2 regions of the Lentzea chajnantorensis genome follow, and region 2 is predicted to be linked to the other one. Evidence: riboswitches for the same ligand, from Rfam matches in the RefSeq annotation. Region 2 holds a riboswitch; the other holds the start of a gene.
What was found. Region 2 has a riboswitch for S-adenosylmethionine ahead of ACVDFE_RS14450 (aminotransferase class V-fold PLP-dependent enzyme). Riboswitches for the same ligand answer to the same signal wherever they lie in the genome.
Positions count from the first base shown of each region.

Region 1: another riboswitch for S-adenosylmethionine. It lies ahead of ACVDFE_RS02525 (methionine ABC transporter ATP-binding protein); the one in region 2 lies ahead of ACVDFE_RS14450 (aminotransferase class V-fold PLP-dependent enzyme).

Region 1 is NZ_JBSDZT010000002.1:414,574-418,778, reverse strand. It holds gene ACVDFE_RS02535 (transglycosylase family protein) at 1-890, shown strand, start outside; gene rsmA (16S rRNA (adenine(1518)-N(6)/adenine(1519)-N(6))-dimethyltransferase RsmA) at 1,082-1,903, shown strand; SAM riboswitch class I at 1,992-2,085, shown strand; gene ACVDFE_RS02525 (methionine ABC transporter ATP-binding protein) at 2,304-3,302, shown strand; gene ACVDFE_RS02520 (methionine ABC transporter permease) at 3,299-3,982, shown strand; gene ACVDFE_RS02515 (MetQ/NlpA family ABC transporter substrate-binding protein) at 4,011-4,205, shown strand, end outside.
Region 2 is NZ_JBSDZT010000002.1:2,782,077-2,786,281, reverse strand. It holds gene ACVDFE_RS14460 (RluA family pseudouridine synthase) at 1-519, opposite strand, end outside; gene lspA (signal peptidase II) at 561-1,280, opposite strand; gene ACVDFE_RS14450 (aminotransferase class V-fold PLP-dependent enzyme) at 1,304-2,635, opposite strand; SAM riboswitch class IV at 2,670-2,784, opposite strand; gene ACVDFE_RS14445 (potassium/proton antiporter) at 2,857-4,205, opposite strand, start outside.

The DNA.
Region 1 (4,205 bases), 2.4 Mb from region 2:
CGTCGCTCAACGCCCCGATCTCCGACGGCGGCAAGATCACCCTCGACCGCGGCCGCCTGCTCAAGATGAGCGTCGACGGCCAGTCCCGTGAGGACTGGGTCCGCTCGGTCACCGTCGAGGAGGCCGCCAAGCAGCTCGGCGTCCCGGTCGACGGCTCGTGGTTCTCCGCGCCCACCGGCTCCGAGGTCCCCCTCGACGGCATGAACCTCGAGGTGAAGACCCGCAAGGTCGTCAAGCTCTTCGACGGCGCGAACCCGGTCCGCGAGGTCCAGACCACCGCCGTCACCGTCGACGAGCTGCTGAAGAGCGAGAACCTCACCCTCGGTCCCGAGGACGCGGTCCAGGCCGGCACCGACGTGCGCCTGGCCTCCGGCGCCGAGGTCTACATCTCCCGCACCGGCGTCACGGTCATCAACGTGAACGAGCCGGTCGCCCCGCCCGTCGAGAAGACCAACGACCCGACCCTGAACCAGGGTCAGCAGAAGGTCCTGGAGCCCGGCGAGGCCGGCGAGCAGATCTCCACCTACCGCGTGACGGTGAAGAACGGCAAGGAGATCAACCGCGAGAAGATCGGCGGCAAGGTCACCAAGGAGCCGAAGCCCAAGAAGATCGCGGTCGGCACCAAGCCCCTCCCCGACGGCGAGGTGTGGGACCGCCTGGCCAAGTGCGAGGCCGGCGGCAACTGGGCCATCAACACCGGCAACGGCTACTACGGCGGCCTCCAGTTCAACGCGAGCACCTGGGCTGCCTACGGCGGCACCGCCTACGCGGCCCTGCCGCACCAGGCGACCCGCGAACAGCAGATCGCCATCGCCACCAAGCTCCGCGACGGCCGCGGTGGCACGTACTCCGCGTGGCCCGGCTGCCGCGCGAAGCTCGGCCTGCCGTAACCCCGCCTCCCCACCCATCCCTCCGCTCTGCTTGACCGCACGCGGGGACCTTTCGTACTCCAGGTGAGTACGAAAGCTCCCCGCGTGCACTCGTCGCAGCAGGGGGCGGGGGTCTTCGGTGGGTAACTTGAGGTCTTCGGTGGGCAACCTGAGGTCTTTGGTGGGTGGCCTGAGACAATGCCCCGGTGAGCCTGTTGGGACCCGCCGAAGTCCGCCGTCTAGCCGAAGAGCTGGGCATCCGCCCGACCAAGAAGCTGGGCCAGAACTTCGTGCACGACCCCAACACGGTCCGCAAGATCGTCGCCGCCGCCGGTCTGACCGACGAGGACGTCGTCCTGGAGGTCGGCCCCGGCCTGGGCTCGCTGACCCTCGCGCTCCTCCCGGCGGCCGCTGAGGTGGTCGCGGTCGAGATCGACCCGCCGTTGGCGCACCGGCTGCCCCAGACGGTCCAGGAGCACGACCCGGCCAACGCCGGCAAGCTCCACGTGGTCCTCAAGGACGCCATGAAAGTCACCCAAGAGGACCTGCCGGTACAACCGACCGCGATCGTCGCCAACCTGCCGTACAACGTCGCGGTGCCCGTGGTGCTGCACCTCCTGCACGAGCTGCCGAGCCTGCGCAAGGGGCTCGTCATGGTCCAGGCGGAGGTCGCCGACCGGATGGCGGCGAAGCCCGGCAGCAAGGTCTACGGGGTGCCCAGCGTGAAGCTCGCCTGGTACGCCGACGCGCGCAAGGCGGGGTCGGTCGGGCGCAACGTCTTCTGGCCCGCGCCCAACGTCGACTCCGGACTGGTTGCCTTCCAGCGCCACGAAAAGCTGTTGTCCACAGTGGACAAGAACAAGCTGTTCAAGATCGTCGACACGGCCTTCGCGCAACGCCGCAAGACCCTCAGGGCCGCCCTCAAGAGCTACACGCCGCACGTCGACGAACTGCTGGCCGAAGCGGGCATCGATCCCCAGGTCAGGGGCGAGCAGTTGAGCGTGATCGACTTTGTCCGGATCGCCGAGGTCTGATCCGGCGATCCTTCGGCCAACAGTGTGATCTGTCGAACGAATCCGAATCTGGCTTGCGCAACCGAACGTCCGTCCGGTTGACTGCTAACTGCCATCCGGAGCGACTGAGAGACCTGGCTCTACGACGTCGCAGCAACCACCCGCTGGATGCGGGCAGGTGCTAACGCCAGGACCGATGGAGGATCACGTGGGTACCTCGCGAATGCTGACGCGCCGTCGAGTCGTCGACCAGTGCCGTCGCACCGCTTCTGCATGTCGTCGCCACCTCGTCTAAGGCGCCTTCTCAAAGTCCTTTGACGCGCACTCGGTCGCTGAGTGGCGCACACACCTGAGCAGAACTTCGACCGCGCACCCCCGCACAACGGGAGCGTGCGCCGTCGCGCGCAGCCGTGGAGCAGAAGTGATCACTGTCGAAAACCTCACCAAGTCCTTCCAGGGTGTCAACGCGCTGAACGGCGTCACCCTCGACGTCCAGGCCGGCACCGTGCTCGGCGTCGTCGGCCCGAGCGGCGCCGGCAAGTCCACGCTGGCCCGCTGCGTCGCACTGCTGGAGCGCCCCGACTCGGGTGCGATCCGCGTCGACGGCACCGACATCACCTCGCTCGACGGCTCGGCGCTGCGTGCCGCCCGCCGGCAGATCGGCGTTGTGCCGCAAGGGGACTCGCTGCTGCGGCAGCGGACCGCGGCCGGCAACATCGCGTTGCCGCTGGAGTCCGCCGGCGTGCCGGGACCGCAGCGGCGCACCCGCGTGGGCGAGTTGCTGGACCTCGTCGGGCTCACCGACAAGGCCGCCGCGTACCCCGACCAGCTCTCCGGCGGGCAGCGCCAGCGCATCGCCGTTGCGCGCGCCCTCGCCGCCAACCCGTCCGTCCTGCTGGCCGACGAGCCCACCAGCGCACTCGACCCGGAGACCACCGGGTCCGTGCTGGCGGTGCTCGACCGTGCGCGCGCAGAGCTGGGTGTGACCGTCCTCGTCGTCACGCACGACATGGGTGTGGTCCGCAAGATCTGCGATGACGTCGCGGTCTTGGAGCAGGGCCACGTCGTCGAGCACGGCAAGGTGCTCGACCTCGTCAACAACGCCGCCAGCCGCACGAGCTCCGCGCTGCTGCCCGCCGTCGACCTGAACCCGATCAACGAGAACGCCTACGACCGCGTCGCGGACGTCGTGCTCGTCGGGTTCGCCGCGGTCGGCGCGCTGCTGCCCGAGGCCGCGCACCGGTTCGGCGTCGAGCTGAACATCGTCGGTGGCGGGCTCACCCGCCTCGGCGAGACCCCCGTCGCGCGGTTCCGCCTCGGCCTGAACGGCGAGCGGTCCGACTCGGCGCTGGAGTGGATCGGTGAGGCCGGCGGCGCGGTTCAGAGGTCCCTGAAGGGGCCGCAGGGAGTAGCTGCGTGAGGTCTGCAACACCCTGGTCCGACGTGGTGAGCTACCTCGTCGAGGCCACCGGGGAGACGCTGTACATGGTCGGCGTCTCCACCGTGATCGCCACAGTTCTCGGAGTTCCCGTCGGGGTCTGGCTGCAGCTCACCGCCAAGGGCGGGCTGCGGCCGAACGCCGCGGTGCACAGGGCCCTCAGCTTCGTCACCGACCTGGGCCGCTCGATGCCGTTCATCGTGCTGCTCGTCGCCCTCACGTCCGTGACCCGCCTGATCGTCGGCGGGTCCATCGGCAGCACGGCGGTCATCGTGCCGCTGGCCGTGGGAGCGATCCCGTTCGTCGGGCGGCTCGTGCAGAACATCCTGTCCGAGGTGCACGTGACCGTGGTCGAGGCCGCGATCACGACCGGTGCCTCGACGCTCAGGATCGTGCGCAGCGTGCTCATCCGCGAGTCGTTGCCGGCGCTCATCAACGCCATCGGCGTCACGGTCATCGCCCTCATCGGCTACTCGGCCATGGCGGGCGTGATCGGCGGCGGTGGCCTCGGCGACCTGGCCATCCGCGAGGGCTACCAGCGCTTCAACGACCGGATCCTGTGGAGCACCGTGGCGTGGCTCGCCGTGCTCACCACCGTGATCCAGTTCGGCTTCACCCGTGCCGCCCGTGCGTCGGACCGACGCCGGCACGCCTCCGTCTGACCCAGTAGCAATTCTCAAAAGGAACGTCATGCGCATTCGTGCTGCCCTCATCGCTGCCGCTTTGACCGGTTTGACCGCTCTGTCCGCCTGCTCGTCCGGTGGTTCGTCCGCTTCGGACACGCTGAAGGTCGGCGTCTCGCCGGTCCCGCACGCGCAGATCCTCAAGTACGTCGCCGACAACCTCGCGGCGTCCAAGGGCCTGAAGATCGAGGTCGTCGAGTTC
Region 2 (4,205 bases):
GTCGATGGTGCCCTTGATCGGGTCCGGGTGGCCCTGGACGATCGCGTGGTAGACCTTGTCGACGGTCCGCTCCTTGAACGCGTGCTTGAGCGCCGAGTACGCCGACTCGGACTTCGCGACGACCATCACGCCGGTGGTGCCGACGTCGAGGCGGTGCACGACGCCCTGGCGTTCCGCGGCACCCGAGGTCGCGACCCGGTGACCGGCGGCGGCGAGACCGCCCACGACGGTCGGGCCGGTCCAGCCCGGCGAGGGGTGCACGGCCACGCCGACGGGCTTGTCCACGACGATGATGTCGTCGTCCTCGTGGATCACGACCAGGCCCTCGACCGGGATGGCCTGCACGGTCACCGGCTGCGGCGGGGCCGGCAGGGTGATCTCCAGCATCGCGCCGGCCGTGAGCCGGTCGGACTTGCCCACGACCCGGCCGTCGATCAGCACGTCGTCGGCGTCGGCGATGGCGGCCACCGCGGTGCGGGACAGGCCCAGCAGCTTCGCGAGGCCCGCGTCGACGCGCATGCCGTCCAGACCGTCGGGAATGGGCAGCGTTCGGTATCCGCTCACGCGTCGATCTTCTCCTTGTGAACCGTCCCGTCGTAGTCGTGCTGCAGCAGCGCCAAGACGATGATCGTCGCGCCACCGCAGACGATCGCCATGTCGGCGACGTTGAACACCGGCCACACCTGGCCGAACGGGTCGAACAACGACAGGAAGTCCACCACGTGGCCGCGCATCGGGCCGGGCGCGCGGAACAGCCGGTCGGCGAGGTTGCCGACGGCGCCGCCGAGCACCAGCCCGAGACCGACCGCCCAGGGCGTCGAGCGCAGGTCGCGCGCGATCCAGGTGATGAACCCGACGACCCCGAACGCGATCAGCGCGAGGATCCACGTCCACCCCTCGGCCAGCCCGAAGGCGGCACCGGGATTGCGGACGAACGTCAGGTGCAGCAGCCCGCCGAACAGCTGGATCGGCTCTGACCGCTCCAGGAACGCCACGGAGAGGACTTTCGTGAGGACGTCCAGCGCCAGCACACCGGCGGCCAGCACCGCGAGGTAGGTGGTCCGCGGCTCCGGCAGCGAGCCGGTGATCGAGAACTCGGGTTCGGCGTCCGGCTCGGAGACCGTCAGCGCCCGCTCGGGCTGCTCGATCTCGCGCCGGTCCTCGGCCTCAGCGGTCACCACAGGCGCGACCTGCGGCTCTGCGACCGGTTCCGGCGCGCTGGACTGCTCCTCGGCAGTCTCGTCAGCGGCCTTCGCCGGGGCCTTGGACTCGTCACTCACCAGGTCATTGTCCACTACCTGGACTACGCGAGGAACGGCGGCAGGGTTCGGCTGTCGTCCTCGGCCACCCAGCGGCCGTCGCGCTGCGCGTAGGTCCACTTCGGACCTTCGGTGACGAGAGTGCGCAGCGCGGCCACCAAACGGTCCACGTGCTCGGCCGTCGTCCCGAGACCGATCGACGCGCGCACGGCGCGGTCTTCGTGCGAACCGGCCTTCTTCACCAGACGTCCCACGACCACATGGGCGCAGAACGCGCCGTCACGCACGCCGACGCCGTACTCGGCCGACAGCGCCGCCGCGAGGAAGCCCGCGTCGAAGCCGGGGACCGTGAAGCTCACGACGCCCACGCGGTCGACGTCGGTGAGGATCGAGAGCTCGCGCAGGCCGGGGATGGCGCGCAGGCCGTCCCGCAGCCGCTGCAGCAGCTCCTGCTCGTGCGCGATCGTCTGCTCCCAGTGCCGCGACAGGATCTCGCAGGCCGCGGCCAGCGCGTGCACGCCGATGACGTTCGGGCTGCCCGCCTCGTGCCGCTCCGGCACCGCGGACCACGCGACGCCGAGCCGGTCGCCGTGGTCGGTCACCTTCGCCGTGGCGCCGCCGCCCACCAGGTAGGGCTGGGCCTGCTGCAACCAGTCGGACCGGCCGACGAGCACACCGGCGCCGAACGGCGCGTAGATCTTGTGGCCGGAGAACGCCAGGTAGTCCACGCCCAGCTCACGGGCGTCGATCGGGCGGTGCGGGGCGAGCTGCGCGGCGTCGAGCGCGATGCGGGCGCCGTGCCTGCGGGCGACCTTCGCGAGCTCGGCGACCGGCCACAGCTCCCCCGTGACGTTGGACGCCCCGGTGACGATCACGAGCCGAGGACCGACCGGGGCGGCGGCCAACGCCCGGTCCAGCGCGACGAGTGCCGCGCCGGACGAGGAAGGAGTGGAGATGCGCTGCACGTTCGGCCCGCGCCACGGCAGCAGCGCGGCGTGGTGCTCGCTGTCGAACAGCACGACCGCGGTGCCCTTGGGCACGCTGCGGGCCAGCAGGTTCAGCGCGTCAGTGGTGTTGCGGGTGAAGACGACGGCGTCGGTGGAGCGGGCGCCCACGAACCGCCGGACGCGGTCACGCGCCTGCTCGTAGACGCGGGTCGACACCTGGGAGGCGAAGCCGGCGCCGCGGTGCACGCTCGCGTACCAGGGCAGCAGCTCGTCGACGGCGTCGCGCACCTCCCGCAGGCAGGGGGCGGAGGCGGCGTGGTCGAGGTTGGCGTAGGTGACGCGCTCTCCGGTCACCAGCGGGACGCGCAGGTCGGAACCGACGACGGCGGGAACCTTGGTGGTGGTGTCCGGGGTGATCGCGAGCGTCATCGAGCTGCCTCCTGGGCCGGGGGGCCTTCTCGGAGGCCCGCGCTTGACCGGCGCCCTGCGCGCCGGACCAGGTCCTCACCAAGGGCACCCCACCGCGGTTGGAGGGTTGCCGGCCAGCAAGCTTGGGCTTGACGCTGGCTCTCATGACCTGCCGACGACGTTAGCGGGCGCGTCACGATCCGTCGACACCTGATCACATCGTGAGAAGCGTCGGGGACCGACTATTCGCCGGTCTCGCCCTTCCACCGCGCGTAACGACCGGCCCGGTCCACGGCGCGAACCCGCCGTTCGGTGGCGTCGCGCGCCTCTTCTGTGGTCACGATGAGCAACTGGTCGCCGGTCTGCAGCCGGGTCGTCGGAAGTGGCGTGAAGCTCTTGCCCGAGCGCACCACGAGGCTCACCGTGGCGCCGGTGGGCATGCGCAGCTCGGTCATGTAGACGCCGTGCAGCTTCGACCCGCGCTGGATGTGCACCTGCAGCAGCTCGGCGCCGAGCTCGTCCAGCGGCGAGGAGTCGACCTGGACCTCCTGCGGCTCGCTCGCGTTGACCAGCCCGAGCCGCCGCGCGAGGAACGGCAGCGTCGTGCCCTGCACCACCGTGAGGACGATGACCAGCAGGAACACCGCGTCGACCAGCTCGCGCGCACCCTCGACGCCCTGGATGAGCGGGATCAGCGCGAACACGATCGGCACCGCGCCGCGCAGCCCCGACCAGGAGAGGAACGCCTGTTCCCGCCACGGCACCTTGAACGGCAGCAACGACAGCACCACCGACAGCGGGCGCGCCACGAACGTGAGCACCACGCCCGCGATCAGCGCGGGCACCAGCACGTCGAGCAGCCGGGACGGCGAGGCGTAGAGGCCGAGCAGGACGAACAGGCCGATCTGGGCCAGCCAGCCGAGCCCCTCGGCGAACGACAGGGTGTCGGCGCGGTGCGGCAGCCGGGCGTTGCCCAGGACCAGCGCGGCGACGTAGGTGGCGAGGAAACCGGACGCGTGCGCCAGGTCGCCCGCGGTGTAGGCGATCACGCAGACGGCGACGGTGGCGAGCGGGTAGAGGCCGGTGGCGGGCAGGGCCGCGTGCCGCAGTCCCGTGCCGCCCAGCCAGCCGAGCGCGACGCCGATCAGCGCGCCCGCTCCCAGCTCGTAGAGCACCAGCAGCGGTGCCGTCCACGAGATCTGGTCGGACGAGGCGAGCAGCACGACCGCGATGTAGACGGGCGCGTCGTTGAGGCCGGACTCCAGTTCGAGCGCGCCGGTGAGCCGTGCCCCCACCCCCAGCGACCGCAGGACGCTGAACACGGCCGCCGCGTCCGTGGACGACAGCACCGCACCCCAGAGCAGCGCCATCCGCCAGTCGAGGCCCAGCAGGTGGTGCAGCGCGGTTCCGGTGATGGCGACGCTCACCGCAACGGCCACTGTGGACAGTGCGACGCCCAGCCAGAGCGAGGTCTTGACCGCGTGCCACCGGGTCGTCAGCCCGCCCTCGGTCAGGATCAGCACCAGCGCCGCGATCCCGAGGGACTGGGTGAGGCCGGCGTCTTCGAAGTCGATGCCGAGCACCGACTCGC